Regions from separate parts of the Streptomyces sp. NPDC045431 genome, predicted to be linked through region 2. Evidence: riboswitches for the same ligand, from Rfam matches in the RefSeq annotation. Region 2 holds a riboswitch; each other region holds the start of a gene.
The links. Region 2 has a riboswitch for cobalamin ahead of AB0A69_RS01540 (prenyltransferase/squalene oxidase repeat-containing protein). Riboswitches for the same ligand answer to the same signal wherever they lie in the genome.
Positions count from the first base shown of each region.

Region 1: another riboswitch for cobalamin. It lies ahead of cobN (cobaltochelatase subunit CobN); the one in region 2 lies ahead of AB0A69_RS01540 (prenyltransferase/squalene oxidase repeat-containing protein).
Region 3: another riboswitch for cobalamin. It lies ahead of AB0A69_RS23630 (energy-coupling factor ABC transporter permease); the one in region 2 lies ahead of AB0A69_RS01540 (prenyltransferase/squalene oxidase repeat-containing protein).

Region 1 is NZ_JBEZAQ010000013.1:67,740-72,818, forward strand. It holds gene cobN (cobaltochelatase subunit CobN) at 1-2,539, opposite strand, end outside; cobalamin riboswitch at 2,594-2,734, opposite strand; gene AB0A69_RS24045 (cobalamin biosynthesis protein CobG) at 2,791-4,008, shown strand; gene AB0A69_RS24050 (precorrin-8X methylmutase) at 4,005-4,652, shown strand; gene AB0A69_RS24055 (precorrin-2 C(20)-methyltransferase) at 4,685-5,079, shown strand, end outside.
Region 2 is NZ_JBEZAQ010000001.1:349,299-354,377, forward strand. It holds gene AB0A69_RS01525 (ATP-binding cassette domain-containing protein) at 1-871, opposite strand, end outside; gene AB0A69_RS01530 (energy-coupling factor transporter transmembrane protein EcfT) at 868-1,962, opposite strand; gene AB0A69_RS01535 (SCO2322 family protein) at 1,973-2,656, opposite strand; gene AB0A69_RS01540 (prenyltransferase/squalene oxidase repeat-containing protein) at 2,656-3,966, opposite strand; cobalamin riboswitch at 4,103-4,225, opposite strand; gene AB0A69_RS01545 (VOC family protein) at 4,258-4,668, shown strand; gene AB0A69_RS01550 (TetR family transcriptional regulator) at 4,677-5,079, opposite strand, start outside.
Region 3 is NZ_JBEZAQ010000012.1:195,469-200,547, reverse strand. It holds gene AB0A69_RS23645 (ATP-binding cassette domain-containing protein) at 1-423, opposite strand, end outside; gene cbiQ (cobalt ECF transporter T component CbiQ) at 426-1,175, opposite strand; gene AB0A69_RS23635 (energy-coupling factor ABC transporter substrate-binding protein) at 1,182-1,559, opposite strand; gene AB0A69_RS23630 (energy-coupling factor ABC transporter permease) at 1,556-2,248, opposite strand; cobalamin riboswitch at 2,278-2,514, opposite strand; gene dhaM (dihydroxyacetone kinase phosphoryl donor subunit DhaM) at 2,526-2,933, opposite strand; gene dhaL (dihydroxyacetone kinase subunit DhaL) at 2,930-3,565, opposite strand; gene dhaK (dihydroxyacetone kinase subunit DhaK) at 3,573-4,565, opposite strand; gene AB0A69_RS23610 (GNAT family N-acetyltransferase) at 4,848-5,079, shown strand, end outside.

The sequences.
Region 1 (5,079 bases), on a different contig from region 2:
CGGAGGTGGGCCAGTCGCCGTTGTCGGTGCGGTAGCGCTGGAGCAGCGAGTCCGCGAGGGCCTGGCCGGTCTCCCAGGCGAGGCGGGAGGGGACGGCCTTGGGGTCGACGGAGTAGAAGTTGCGGCCGGTCGGCAGGACGTTGACCAGGCCCCGGAGGGGGGAGCCGGAGGGGCCGGCCGGGACGAAGCCGCCGTTGAGGGCGTGCACGGCGTTGTCGAGCTCGTCGGTGGTGGCGGCGAGGCGCGGGACGACCTGGCGGGCGGCGAAGTCGAGGATCCGCGCCACGTCCGGGCCGTGGCCCTCGGCCACCCGGGCGACCGCGGCGGGGTTCCAGTCGGCGGCCTCCATCGCCTCGACCAGCGCGCGGGCCTTCTCCTCGGCGTCGTCGGCGGTGGTGCGGGTGGCGGCGGACTCGTCGAGGCCGAGGGCCTCGCGCAGGCCGGGCAGGGACTGCGTACCGCCCCAGATCTGGCGGGCACGGAGGATGGAGAGCACCAGGTTGACCCGCTCGGGGCCGGTCGGGGCGCCGCCCAGCACGTGCAGGCCGTCGCGGATCTGCGCGTCCTTGACCTCGCAGAGCCAGCCGTCGACGTGGAGCAGGAAGTCGTCGAAGCCGTCGTCGTCCGGCCGGTCCTCAAGGCCGAGGTCGTGGTCGAGCCGGGCGGCCTGGATCAGCGTCCAGATCTGGGCGCGGATGGCGGGCAGCTTGGCCGGGTCCATGGAGGAGATCTGCGCGTACTCGTCGAGCAGCTGCTCCAGGCGCGTGATGTCGCCGTACGACTCGGCACGCGCCATCGGCGGCACCAGGTGGTCGATGAGCGTGGCGTGGGCGCGGCGCTTGGCCTGGGTGCCCTCGCCCGGGTCGTTGACGAGGAACGGGTAGATCAGCGGCAGGTCGCCGAGCGCGGCGTCGGGGCCGCAGGCGGCGGACAGGCCGGCGTTCTTGCCGGGCAGCCACTCCAGGTTGCCGTGCTTGCCGAGGTGGACCATGGCGTCCGCCCCGAAGCCGCCGTCGGCGGCCGGGGTGGCGATCCAGCGGTACGCGGCCAGGTAGTGGTGCGACGGCGGCAGATCGGGGTCGTGGTAGATCGCGATCGGGTTCTCGCCGAAGCCGCGCGGCGGCTGGATGAGGATGAGCAGGTTCCCGCGCCGCAGGGCGGCGAGGACGATGTCGCCCTCGGGGTTGCGGGAGCGGTCGAGGAACATCTCGCCGGGCGGCGGGCCCCAGTGCCGCTCGACGCTCTCGCGGAGCTCCTCCGGGAGACCGGCGTACCAGCGCTTGTAGTCGGCGGCCGGGATGCGGACCGGGTTGCGGGCGAGCTGCTCCTCGGTGAGCCACTCCTGGTCGTGGCCACCGGCCTCGATGAGCGCGTAGATCAGCTCGTCGCCGTCGCCGGAGGCGAGGCCGGGGACCTCGTCCGTGCCGAAGTCGTAGCCCTCCTCGCGCAGCCGGCGCAGCAGCGCGACGGCGGAGGCGGGGGTGTCGAGGCCGACGGCGTTGCCGATGCGGGAGTGCTTGGTGGGGTACGCGGAGAGGACCAGCGCCAGGCGCTTGTCGGCGTTCGGGATGTGGCGCAGGCGGGCGTGGCGCACGGCGATCCCGGCGACGCGCGCGGCGCGCTCGGCGTCGGCGACGTACGCGGGCAGGCCGTCGGCGTCGATCTCCTTGAAGGAGAACGGCACCGTGATGAGCCGCCCGTCGAACTCGGGTACCGCGACCTGGCTGGCGGCGTCGAGCGGCGAGAGCCCCTCGTCGTTCTCCTCCCAGGCGGAGCGCGGGCTCGTCAGGCACAGCGCCTGGAGGATCGGTACGTCGAGGGCGGCGAGCGCGCCCGCGTCCCACGACTCGTCGTCGCCGCCGGCCTGGGCCTCGGCGGGCTTGGTGCCGCCGGCGGCGAGGACGGTGGTGATGACGGCGTCGGCGGTGCGCAGGGTGTCCAGCAGCTCGGGCTCGGGGGCCCGCAGGGACGCCACGTACAGGGGCAGCGCCTGGCCGCCCGCGTCCTCGATGGCGTCGCACAGGGTGTGGACGAAGGCGGTGTTCCCGCTCATGTGGTGGGCGCGGTAGTACAGCACGGCGACCGTCGGGCCGGTGGCGGTGCGCGCGGTCCGCTCCAGCGGGCCCCAGGTGGGCGCGGCAGCGGGCGGCTCGAAGCCGTGGCCGGTGAGGAGGACCGTGTCGGACAGGAAGCGGGCGAGCTGCTCCAGGTTGTCCGGGCCGCCGTGGGCGAGGTAGGCGTGCGCCTCGGCCGCGATGCCGATGGGGACGGTGGAGGTCTCCATGAGCTGGGCGTCGGGGGCCTGTTCGCCGGTCAGCACGACCAGCGGCTTGCCGCTCGCGCGCAGGGCGTCGAGGCCCTCCTCCCAGGCGCGGATGCCGCCGAGGAGGCGTACGACGACGAGGTCGGCGCCGTCCAGCAGCCCGGGCAGGTCGTCGAGCGGGAGCCGGGCGGGGTTGGCGAACCGGTACGCGACCGGGCCTTCGGCCGCGCGGGCGCTCAGCAGGTCGGTGTCGGAGTGCGACAGCAGCAGGATCACGGCGTGCCGGGCCTTCCTCGGGGTGTCCTCGCCCCGGGTGGTCGTGGGTGGCGGGAGTTCCTGACTCGTCCGTCGTCTCCGTTGTCGGCGTCGCCCCCGCTGTCAGCCGTCAGCTGTCAGCGGAGTCGTCGGCCGGGTCGTCGGCGGACTCACAGTGGCGGGACCGCGCCGGATTCCCACCGGGCTTCCTCCCTAGGGCCCTGGGACCCTGTGCCGTCTGCATAGTAGAGGCTGCGCGTATGCTCGCCGCCATGCCGCCCAGCCCACCCATGCCTCAGGACCGGGGCGAAGCTCACATACGGGACAGCGCGCGGGACCGTGACCGTGACCGCGTACGCGACCGTGGTGACGCCTGCCCCGGCGCGCTGCGGCTGCACCGGGCCGACGACGGTGCGCTGGCCCGACTGCGCATCCCCACCGGCGTACTGACGCCTCGTCAGGTGCGCGCGCTGGCCGACGTGGCGGACCGGCTCGGCGACGGGCACCTCTCCCTCACCTCGCGCGGCAACCTCGAACTGCGGGGCCTCGGCGAGGGCTGCGGGCTCGGCCTCGCGGAGCTGCTGCGGGACGCCGGACTGCTGCCGGAGTCCGAACGGCACGAGCGCGTACGGAACATGGTCGTCTCGCCGCTCGCCGGCCCGGAGGTGCGGGCGTGGGCCGCGCGCCTGGACGCGCTGCTGTGCGCCGAGGAGTGGACGCTGGAGCTGTCCGGACGCTTCCTCTTCGCCGTGGACGACGGCCGGGGGGATGTGGCGGCGCTGGCCCCGGATGTGACGTTGCTCGCAGAACCGGCGGGCACGGCTCTCGTGCAGGCCGGCGGCCCGGGCGCGTACCGGGTCGCGGGCGCCGACGCGCCGCGGGCCGCGCTGGCGGCGGCGGAGGCGTTCCTCGCGGCGGCCCGGGAGGCGGGCACGGGCGCGTGGCGGGTGCGGGAGCTGCCGGCGGGGCAGGACGTGGACGTGGCGGGACACCTGCGGCGGGCGTCGATCGCGGCGGAGCCCGTGCGGGATGCCGTGGTCCCGGCGGGCGCACCTCTCGCGCCCGGGCTGGTCGGCGAGGACACGGTCTCGGTGCTGGCGCGGCTGGGCCGGGTGACGACGGCGCAGTTCCGGGCGCTGCTGCCGGCCGAGGAGGTGCGGGTCACGCCGTGGCGCGGTTTCGTACTGCCGGGCCTCCCGGACCGGGCGGCCGCGGAGGAGCGGCTGCGCGCGCTGGACGGGGCCGGGTTCCTCACGCGCGCCGACTCGCCGTGGGCCGGCGTGACCGCCTGCACGGGCCGGCCGGGCTGCGCGAAGGCCCTGGCCGACGTACGGGCGGACGCGCGCCCGGTGGACGGCGGCCTGCCGGTCCACTGGTCGGGCTGCGCGCGCCGGTGCGGCCATCCCCAAGGCGTCGCGTGGGTGGACGTGGTGGCGACCGCCGAAGGCGCGTACCAGACGACCGTGACCGTACAAGGACCGACGAGATGAGCGAGAGCAGAGTGTTCGACTACGAGAAGGACGGGGCGGAGATCTACCGCCAGTCCTTTGCCACGATCCGCGCCGAGGCGGATCTCGCGGGCCTGCCGGCCGACGTGAGCCAGGTCGCCGTGCGGATGATCCACGCCTGCGGCATGGTCGACCTCGTCCGCGACCTCGCCTACACGCCCGACGTCGTCGCCCGCGCCCGCGAGGCGCTGCGCGCCGGGGCGCCGATCCTCTGCGACGCGCAGATGGTCGCGAGCGGTGTCACGCGCAAGCGGCTGCCCGCCGGCAACGACGTGATCTGCACGCTCTCCGACCCGTCCGTGCCGGCCCTCGCCGCCGAGCTGGGCACCACGCGCAGCGCCGCCGCGCTGGAGCTGTGGCGCGATCGCCTGGAGGGGTCGGTCGTCGCGATAGGCAACGCCCCGACCGCGCTCTTCCGGCTCCTGGAGATGATCGACGCGGGCGCGCCGCGCCCCGCGGCCGTGCTCGGCATCCCGGTCGGCTTCATCGGCGCGGCCGAGTCGAAGGACGCGCTGGCGGCCTTCCCCGGTCTGGAGTCCCTGGTGGTCCGGGGCCGGCGGGGCGGCAGCGCGATGGCGGCGGCGGCGATCAACGCGATCGCGCACGAGGCGGAGATCCAGGCATGACGGGCATGACGGGCACGACGGGCACGACGGCCATGAGCGGGAAGCTGTACGGGGTCGGGCTGGGCCCCGGCGACCCGAACCTGATGACGGTGGCGGCGGTGAAGGCCATCGCGGCCGCCGACGTGATCGCGTACCACTGCGCGCGCCACGGCCGCTCGATCGCCCGGTCCATCGCGGCGGAGCACATCCGCGAGGACCAGATCGAAGAGCGGCTGATGTACCCGCTGACGGTGGAGACCACCGACCACCCGGGCGGCTACCGGGGCGCGCTGAACGACTTCTACGAGGAGGCGTCGGCCCGGCTCGCCGCCCACCTGGACGCCGGCCGCACGGTCGCGGTCCTGGCGGAGGGCGACCCGCTCTTCTACGGCTCGTACCAGCACATGCACAAGCGCCTGGCGCACCGCTACGACACCGAGGTCATCCC
Region 2 (5,079 bases):
CCCCCGGCACCCGCACGGGCGCTTCGGCCCCCGGCACCCGCACGGGCGGCTCCGCCCCCGCCAGCCGCTCCCGCAGCTCCCCCGCACGACGCCGGGCGTCCCGTACCGACAGCGGCAGCGGCGACCAGCCCGCCACCCGCGCCAGCGACACCACCGGCGGGTGCACCGGCGACACCGCCATCACGTCCGCCGGAGGGCCGAGCAGCACCGGCTCGCCGGGCGCCCGCAGGAGCGCCACCCGGTCGGCGTACTGCACCACCCGCTCCAGGCGGTGCTCGGCCATCAGCACCGTCGTGCCGAGGTCGTGCACGAGGCGCTGGAGGACTGCGAGGACCTCCTCCGCGGCCGCCGGGTCCAGCGCCGACGTCGGCTCGTCCAGCACCAGCACCCTCGGGTGCGGGGTGAGTACGGACCCGATCGCGACGCGCTGGCGCTGGCCGCCCGACAGCGTGGCGATCGGTCGGTCGCGCAGCTCCGCCAGGCCCAGCAGGTCGAGCGTCTCCTCCACGCGGCGGCGCATCACGGCGGGCGGCAGTCCCAGCGACTCCATGCCGTACGCCAGCTCGTCCTCGACGGTGTCGGTGACGAAGTGCGCCAGCGGGTCCTGGCCCACCGTGCCGACGACGTCGGCGAGTTCGCGCGGCCGGTGCGTGCGCGTGTCACGGCCGTCGACGGTGACCCGGCCGCGCAGGGTGCCGCCCGTGAAGTGCGGCACCAGCCCCGACACCGCGTTCAGCAGCGTCGACTTGCCGACCCCGGACGGGCCGACCAGCAGCACCAGTTCGCCCTCGGGGACGGTGAGGTCCACGTCCCGCAGGGTGGCGTCCCGGGCACCGTCGTACGTCACGGAGACGTTCTCGAAGCGAATCACGACAACCTCTTCGGCGAGGGGGCAAGGGGGGCTACGAACGCGGGCACCAGGCCCAGCAGGATGACCAGCGCCGGCCACACCGGCAGCTCCGGTGCGACGAGCGGTACGACCCCGGGGCGCAGGACCGTCTCGTCCCAGACGGCCAGCAGACCGCCGACCGCCGCGCCCGACCCCGCCACCAGCCAGGCGCGCACCCCCCACCGGTCCGGCCGGTACCGGGTCCGTACCGAACGCCGGCCCCCCAGGCGCAGACCCACGAGCGCCGCCAGCAGACCGGCGGCGACGAACGGCAGGCCGTACGCGTCGCCTTCGGCGGTGAGCATCCCGTACATGCCGACGCACACGCCCAGCAGCCCACCCAGCGTCAGCACCGCCGTCACGCGGCGCACCGCGCGCGGCACCCGTGCGGTGCGGCCGTACCCGCGCGCGTCCATCGACGCGGCGACGGCGACCGACCGCTCCAGCGCGCCCTCCAGCACCGGCAGCCCGATCTGCAGCAGCGCCTTCACCCCGCCCGTCGGGCGTCCGCGCAGCCGCCGCGCCGTGCGCAGCCGGGCCACGTCGGCGACCATGTTCGGCGCGAACGTCATCGCGACGACCACCGCGACCCCCGCCTCGTACAGCGCGCCCGGCAGCGACTTCAGCAGCCGGGAGGGGTTGGCGAGCGCGTTCGCCGCGCCCACGCAGATCAGGAGCGTGGCGAGCCTGGCCCCGTCGTACAGCGCGAAGACCAGTTGCTCGGCCGTCACCCGGCCGCCGATCCGGATGCCTCGCGCCCACTCCGGCAGCGGCACTTCCGGCAGCGTGAGCAGCACGTGCGTCCCCGGGATCGGCGAACCGAGCAGCACCGAGAACACCAGCCGGATGGCGAGCACGCCCAGGCCCAGCTTGACGAAGGCGCCGTACGAACGGGCCCAGGGCGCGTCGGTGCGGCGGGCCGCCACCACATAGCCGGCCACACCGACGAGCAGCCCCAGCAGCAGCGGGTTGGTGGTGCGCGAGGCGGCGGTGGCCAGGCCCAGCGCCCACAGCCACCACGCCCCGGCGTGCAGCGCGTTGCTCCGGTGCGCCTCGGGTGCGCGCAGCGTCATCGGCGACGCCTCACCGGCGCCGGCGGCGGGCCTGTACGACGGCGGCGGCGCCCAGCGCCAGCACGGCGGCGGCCCCGGCGACCAGCCCGAGGGACGGCCCGCCGTCCCCCGTTTCCTCTTCCTCCGCCTTCGGGCGGGCGGTCACGGTCAGCGTGTCCCGCCCCGCCTGGTCCGGCTCGACCTGCTCGCCGCAGCCCGTCCTCGGGTACCCGGAGATCGCGCACAGCAGCCCGTCGCCGCTGTACCGCAGCGGCTTGGCGACCGCCGCCAGCGCCTCCGCGCTCGTCGCGTCCTCGGGGACCTGCGCGCACGCCGCCCGCTGGTCCGGGGACGGCGGAAGGGTCCCCTCCGGGGCGTCCGCCGCCGTGCCGAAGTCGACGACGACGGCGACCCGCTTGGTGTCCTCCTTGCGGGGCGTTCCCTCGCAGACGGTGACGAAGTCGGCCGCGTGGCGCGGTGTCGCCGCCGTCGAGGAGTTGCTGCTCACCGCGAAGCGGAAGCCGTTCACCTCGCCGTCGACGGGCCGGGCCGTGGCCGGGCCCTCGGTCGCGAACGCCCAGCCGCCGCCCGGGCCGGTCCGCCAGAACGACCAGTAGCGGTAGTCGGCCGCGTGGGCGGGGGCGGCGGCGAGGCCGAGCAGTACGAGCGCGAGGGCGGAACCGAGGACGGCTCCGAGGCGGCCGAGGGCCCGCATCACGGCTGCCGGTTCTTGTTGCGGCCGCTGATCAGGAAGCCGATGCCCATACCGGCGAAGAGGAAGACGCCGACGACGAGCCAGACGCCGAAGCCGGTGTTCTCGCCCGACTCCTTGTTCTCGTGCTCCTGCTTGGCCCGCGTCTCGTCGGTCGACTCCGGCGTGGGGCCGGTGGCGTTGAGCCGCTGGACGAGGTCGACGCCGCCGAAGTCGCGGGTGTCGGCGCCGACCGTGTGGGCGGCGAGTATCAGCTGGGCCCAGGCGGCGGGACCGTTCTGGGCGGCCCAGGCGGGGCCGTTCTTCTTCAGCCACGCCACCGCGCCGGCGGCCTTGTCGCCGTGCCCGGCGGCGCCGAGGGCGACGACCGCGTCCGCGGTGTTGCCGAAGTCGGGCGCGGGGGCGGTGGTCTCGGCGCCCGGCATCGGCGGCAGGTCCAGGTGTCCGGTCTTCGCCAGGGCGGTGGCGAGGTAGGCGGCGCCGTTGCGGGCGACCCGCTCGGCGGTCGGCTTGGCGGCGGCCTCGCAGGTCGGCGGCTGACCGGGCTCGGCGCCGCGCGTGCGGGCCTGCTTGCCGAGCCCGGCGAGTACGGCGGCGGCGGTGGCGTCGGCGTTGGCGACGAGCTTGCCGTTCTGGTCGGGCTGGTACGCGAAGGCGCCGGCGCCCGCGTCCTTCGCGGAGCACGGGATGGCGAAGCCGACGAGCGCGTCGTAGGGGCTCCTGCCGTCCGCCGACTTCACGGTGCCGGGCTTCTCGCCCGCCGCGGCGAGGGCGCCGATGACGATCGAGGTGGAGTTGGCGTCGCTGGCACCGCCCGGGTTGTAGCTCCAGCCGCCGTCCTTGTTCTGTACGCCCTTGAGCCAGTGGACGCCCGCCCGCAGGGCCTTGGTGACCGGGTCGGTCTCGCCGTCCGCCGCCTCCGGCTTGTCGAGCCCGGCGAGCGCCTGGACGGCGGCGGCGGTGGCGTTGGTGTCCAGCACGGTCGCGGCGTCGCAGGGCTTGCCGGGGTCGGGGCGGTACGCGGCGAAGGCGCCGTCGTCGCACTGCTGCCGGAGCAGCCAGTCCACGGCCTGGTCGGCCGGGTCGACGCCGCTCGTCTTCTGCGCCAGGAAGGCGAAGGACTGCCGCCAGACACCGTCGTAGGTCGGGTCCTTCGTGCCGTACAGCCCGGCGGGCAGAGCGGCGGCGGACGGCGACGGCGACGGCGCCGCCTGCGCGGCGGGGGCGACGGCGAGGGTCCCGGCGCCGCCCCCGCACAGCACGGCGGTGGCGGCGAGCGCTGCGGCGGTGCCGCGGCGGCGAACGGTGGTCATGGCTGGGTGGCCTCTCCTGCGCGGTCTTGTCCGGGACGGGCGGGGCGGGGACCGGCGCACACGGAAGGGCACCAGGCTCCGGCTCCGCATTCCTCGACGGTGCCGGCCACCGGGGCGGGTCGCTCCCGGTGACACGAGCCGAACATGTACGCGCACGGGGCGATCCGGCTCACCACCTGGGCGGCGGTTCACGGTTGCGGGTCAGCGCCGGATTCGCACCGGCTTCCCCCCGTACGGGCGTGATGACGACGGGCCCACTGTACCGGGGTGCCCGTCTGCGAGCATCGGGGGATGACGGACACACGCCCGAAGATCAAGGACCTCATCGTCGACTGCCGCGACCCCGAGCGGCTCGCCTCCTTCTGGTCCCGGCTCCTGGGCCGGCCGATCGTGGCCAGGACCGGTCCGTACGTCTGGCTCGACCGGGGCGACGGCCCCGGAATGGGCTTCCAGCGCGTCGACGCCCCGAAGGCGGTCAAGAACCGCATCCACTTCGACCTCGCCTCGCCGGACCCCGCCGCCGAGCGGGAGCGCATCGAGGCGCTGGGCGGCCGGCGGCTCGACGCGTACGCGGCCGGCGGCTTCCTCGTCATGGCCGACCCCGAGGGGAACGAGTTCTGCGTCATCCCGGAGGCCCCCTTCGACGTGGACGACGACGGCCGGGCGAGCTACCTGAGGGAGGGGGAGTCGGGCAAGCAGTAAGACAGGCCCTAGGTCGCGTCGGGTGAGGTCACGTCGATCAGGCGGCACGCCGTCTCGATGTCCAGCCTCACCTGCGCGATCGACGCCCGCCCCGCCAGCCACGTGATCAGCGCCGAGTGCCAGGTGTGCGCGATGACCCGCACCGCCGAGAGCTGCTCCGGGGTCGGGCGCTCCAGGCCCGTCGCGTCCAGGATGATCGCGGTCGTCTGCCGCGAGACCGTGTCCACCTCGCGGTTCACGCCGCGGTCCGCGAACGTCAGCGCGCGCACCATCGCGTCCGCGAGCTGCGGTTCGCGCTGAAGGGCGCGGAAGGCGCGCATCAGGGTCTCGGCGACCCGCGCGGACGGGGTCTCGCCGGCCGGCGGGCGTTTGCGCAGGGTCGCGTGCAGGTGCTCCAGCTGGTCCTGCATG
Region 3 (5,079 bases), on a different contig from region 2:
ATGCGTCGGCCGGTCCTCCAGCGCCGTGATGTCCAGCGCCTCCAGGGCCTCGCGCACCCGCTCCCGCACCTCCGGCTCCGAAAGCCCCAGGTTCATCGGGCCGAAGGACACGTCCTGCCCGACCGACGCCGCGAACAGCTGGTCGTCCGGGTCCTGCACCACCAGCTGCACGGTCGTCCGCAGCCGGGTCAGCCCCGCCCTGTCGTACGACACGTCCTCGCCCGCCAGCCGTAGCCGCCCGCTCACGCACCGCAGGCCACCGCTCAGCAGCCGCAGCATCGTCGTCTTGCCGCTGCCGTTGCGGCCGAGCAGCGCAATCGCGCGCCGCTCCGGTACGGCGAAGTCGATGCCCGACAGCACGGCGGGCCCGTCGTCGTAGGCGAATCCCGCACCGACCAGTTCCACGACGGCGTCACGATGCATGGTCATGGCAGGAACCTTTCGAGTACGAGGGTGAGGGCGACGAGCCCCGCGAGCAGGGCGCCCGTCGCGGCCAGGAACCGGCGGGAGACCGCCGCCTCCGGCACCAGCACGCGCAGCGTGCCGTCGTAACCGCGCCCGGCCAGTCCGGTCTGGAGGCGCGCCGCCCGGTCGAAGGCGCGGACGAACGCCGTCGCGCCGAGGCCCGCCAGCGACCGCCAGGCGGCCGCCCGGCTGGTCAGCCCGAGCCGCGCCGCCTGCGCCTCCCGGATCCGCCGCACGGCGTCCAGCAGCAGGAAACTGATCCGGTACATCACCAGGGCCACATCCACGACCGGCGCGGGTACCCCCGCCCGCACGAGCCGGGGCAGCACGTCCGAGACCGGCGTGGTGAACGCGAACAGCAGCACCCCGAGCGACGCCGCCGACGTCCGCAGCAGCAGCCGCCCGGCGTGCACCGGCCCGTCCGGCGCGAGCGCCACCCACCCCTCGGCCCCGCCGACCTGGAACAGCAGCGGCACCGCCCCGGTGACGCAGAAGCCCAGCGGGACGCGGAACGCGCGCCACAGCTGCCGGCGCCCGACACCCGCCGGGCCCAGCAGCACGGCGAGGGTGGCGGCGGCCACCAGCACGGCCCCCGGCCACGGCGGCAGACAGATCGCGAGGACCGTCAGACCGAAGCCGAGCACGGCCTTCTCGCACGGGTGACGGCGGCGCCAGCGACTGCTGTGCGCCGCCGCGTCGATCGGCAGCACCGGCGGTTACTCGACCGTCTTGGCGACTTCGGCGACTTCGGGCTCGTCGGCCGTCCGGGCGGCAGGTGCGGTCCGGTCCAGCGCCCGCGCCTCACCCTGCCTGCGGCCGCGCCGCAGCCCGAAGTAGTACGCCAGCACGCCCGCGCCGATCGCCGCCTGCAGCGAGAAGAGCGCCGATTCGATCTCACCGGACGGCGGCTCGTACAGCGGGCTGAACCACGGCTCGTAGTCCGGCTTGTTCTCCGTGATGGCCGTCTCGGCCTGCGCGTCCGCGCCCGTGAACGGCTCCTCCTTGTGGTCGCCCATGCCCAGCGCGAGCGGGAGCACGGCGAGCGCGACGACGACGAGCAGCAGCAGCGTGTTGATCTTGGCGTTACGGCTCATCGGGCCACGGCCTCCTTCGTCGCGGGCTTCGCGGACAGGACACCGAGGCGGGCCAGGTCGCCCTTGCTGGACTGGGTCAGCAGCCGCATCACCAGCACGGTGAGCAGGCCCTCGCTCACGGCGAGGGGAAGCTGCGTGACGGCGAAGATGGAACCGAACTTCGCCAGCGCCCCGGCGAAGCCGCTCGCCGGGTCGGGGAAGGCCAGCGCGAGCTGGACGCTGGTGACGCAGTACGTGGACAGGTCGGCGACGAACGCCCCGAAGAACACGCTCACCATCAGCGGCACGCCGGAGCGGCGCAGCAGCCAGTACGTCCCGAAGCCCGCCCACGGCCCGACGACCGCCATCGAGAAGGCGTTGGCGCCGAGCGTGGTGAGCCCGCCGTGCGCCAGCAGCAGCGCCTGGAAGAGGAGCGTGATGGTGCCGAGCACCGCCATGATCGGCGGCCGGAACAGGATCGCGCCCAGCCCCGTCCCCGTGGGGTGGGAGCAACTGCCCGTCACGGACGGCAGTTTCAGGGCGGACAGGACGAAGGTGAAGGCGCCGGACGCGCCGAGCAGGAGAGTCGATTCGGGATGGGCCTTGACCTCGCGGGTCAGGGCGCGGACGCCGTGGGCGACGAAGGGAGCGGCGGCGACGGTCCAGGCGACCGCGTGCACAGGGGGCAGGTACCCCTCGGCGATATGCATGATGTGGGAGACCCTCTCCAGCACCTCGTGGATGGACAACGCGCCCTGGCCGGTCTCCTGGCTGACGGGTCATGCAACGCCGCGGCTCCGCCTTCCCGGACACCACGGTCTCCCGCGGTGTTCCAGTGGCTTCCCGGGGTGGTTTCCCCGGGAGTGGAGCCGGACTTCCCGATCACAGTGGCGAGGGCCGCACCGGTACCGCACCGGTTTCCCGTACACCAAGGCCCTGCGACACTAGTGCGTTGACCAGGTACATCACAACCCGTCCCGCAATCGGTCACTCCTTGCGATAGCCGTACGCCTCCGACGCGGCCGCCACCACGGCCTCCAGGTCGCCGCCCGCCGAGGCGGTGACGACGGCCGCCACCGCGCCCTCCACGAAGGGCGCGTCGACCAAGCGCGTGCCCTCGGGGAGCTCGTCGCCCTCCGCGAGCAGCGCCTTCACCGTCAGCACGGCGCTGCCGAGGTCGACGAGGACGGCGACGCCCGCCCCGGCGTCGACCGACGCCGCCGCCTCGGCGATCAGCTCGGCGCTGGTGCCGAGACCGCCGTCCGGGGTGCCGCCCGCGGGGGCCACGGGCGCGGTCCGGCCGCCGCCCGCGAGGCCCTTGGCCAGCTCGGCGACGGACGACGCGACCGCCGCGCTGTGCGAGACCAGCACGATGCCCACGGGCCCGGCGCTCATCGGGCGGCCTCCGCTTCGGCCAGCGCCGCGATCAGCAGGGCGGAGGACGCCGCGCCCGGGTCCTGGTGTCCGACGCTGCGCTCCCCGAGATAGCTGGCCCTGCCCTTGCGCGCCTGCATCGGCACGGTCCCGAGGGCACCCTCCTCGGCGGCCCGCGCGGCCGCCCCGAAGGCCTCGTCCGCCGTGCCGTCCGCCGCCGCGGCCAGCGCCTCGACGGCCGGTTCCAGCGCGTCGAGCATCGTCTTGTCACCGGCCTTCGCCCCGCCGAGCTGCGCCACCGCGGCCACGCCCGCGCGCAGCGCCTCGGCCAGCAGACCGGGCGTCACCTCGGCGGTGTCGCCCAGGGCCTTGCCGGCGCGCCGCAGCAGCGTGCCGTACAGCGGCCCCGACGCGCCGCCCACGGTCGAGATCAGCTGCCGCCCGGCGAGCATGAGCACCGCGCCGGGAGCCGCGGGCGGCTCCTTGCCCAGCACCTCGGCCACCGCCGCGAACCCGCGCCGCAGGTTGGCCCCGTGGTCGGCGTCGCCGATGGCCGCGTCCAGCTCGGTGAGCCGGTCCGCGTCGCGCTCCACGGCCGCGGAAGCGGCCGCCATCCAGCGCCGGAAGAACTCCACGTCGAGCGTCACGGGCATCACGTCCTCACATCCCCCAGCGCAGGGCGGCCGTCCGCACCGGCGCGTCCCACAGTCGCAGCAACTCCTCGTCGGCCTCGCACAGCGTGACCGAGCAGCCCGCCATGTCCAGCGACGTCACATAGTTCCCGACGAGGGTACGGGCCACCGGCACGCCGCGCTCGCGCAGCACCCGGTGCACCTCGGCGTTGAACCCGTACAGCTCCAGCAGCGGCGTCGCACCCATGCCGTTGACCAGCAGCAGCACCGGCCCGCCGGGCCGCAGGTCCTCCAGGACGGCGTCGACGGCGAAGTCGGCGATCTCCCGCGACGTCATCATGGCCCGCCGCTCGCGCCCCGGCTCGCCGTGGATGCCGACGCCCAGCTCCAGTTCGCCCGGCGGCAGATCGAACGTCGGCCCGCCCTTCGCGGGCGTACTGCACGCGCTCAGTGCCACCCCGAAGCTGCGTGACGCGGCGTTCACCCGGCGCGCGATCGCCTCCACGCGCTCCAGCGGCGCACCCTCCTCGGCGGCCGCACCAGCGATCTTCTCCACGAACAGGGTGGCCCCGGTCCCGCGCCGCCCGGCCGTGTACGTACTGTCGGCCACCGCCACGTCGTCGTCCACGAGCACCTTGGCGACCTGGATGCCCTCGTCCTCGGCGAGCTCGGCCGCCATCTCGAAGTTCAGCACGTCCCCGGTGTAGTTCTTCACCACGAACAGCACACCGCGCCCACTGTCCACGGCCGCCGCGGCCCGCACCACCTGGTCAGGCACGGGACTCGTGAACACCTCCCCCGCCGCTGCCGCCGACAGCATCCCCACCCCGACGAACCCGGCGTGCAACGGCTCGTGCCCGGACCCGCCCCCCGACACCAACGCCACCTTCCCCTCGACCGGGGCGTCACGCCGCACGACGATCCGGCTCTCCACATCCACGGTCAGCTCGGGATGCGCGGCCGCGATCCCGCGCAGCGCGTCGGGGACGACGGTCTCGGGCACATTGATGAGCATCTTCAACGGTGTCTCCCAGCAAGGTCGTCGGGAAGGCTCCTGAACGGTGTCTTCGCAGGCCAGGTGCTGCTCCCCGAAGTATTGGTCTCGGCGCTCCGCGGCGGCCTGCGCTCCCTTCCGGCGGGGCCGGTTCCGACGTGCCGCCGACTTTACTGATGGTGCGTCACTTGCCGGTATGGGCGGTGCCGAACCACTCGGAAGCGCGACGTGGGGGTGCGGCGTGTGGCGGTCCTCCCCTCTCGGGTGGCCAGGCCCGGGCCGCCGGCCCGGCCCGCCGATGCGCGCCACTTGGCCGAGCTGCGCTGGAGGTTCAAGCGAGAGGACCACGAAGAACGGTCACCGACACAACCTCCGGACGAGACCGAGCAGTGGATCCACGACCGGCTCACCGATGGCCGCTGGCTGGCCTGGGTCGCCGAGTCCGGAGGCGAAATCCGCGGCCACGTCTTCCTCTCCCTGGTCGAGAGGCTGCCGGAGCCGTACCACGACAACCTCCCGATCGGTTACGTGACGAACTTCT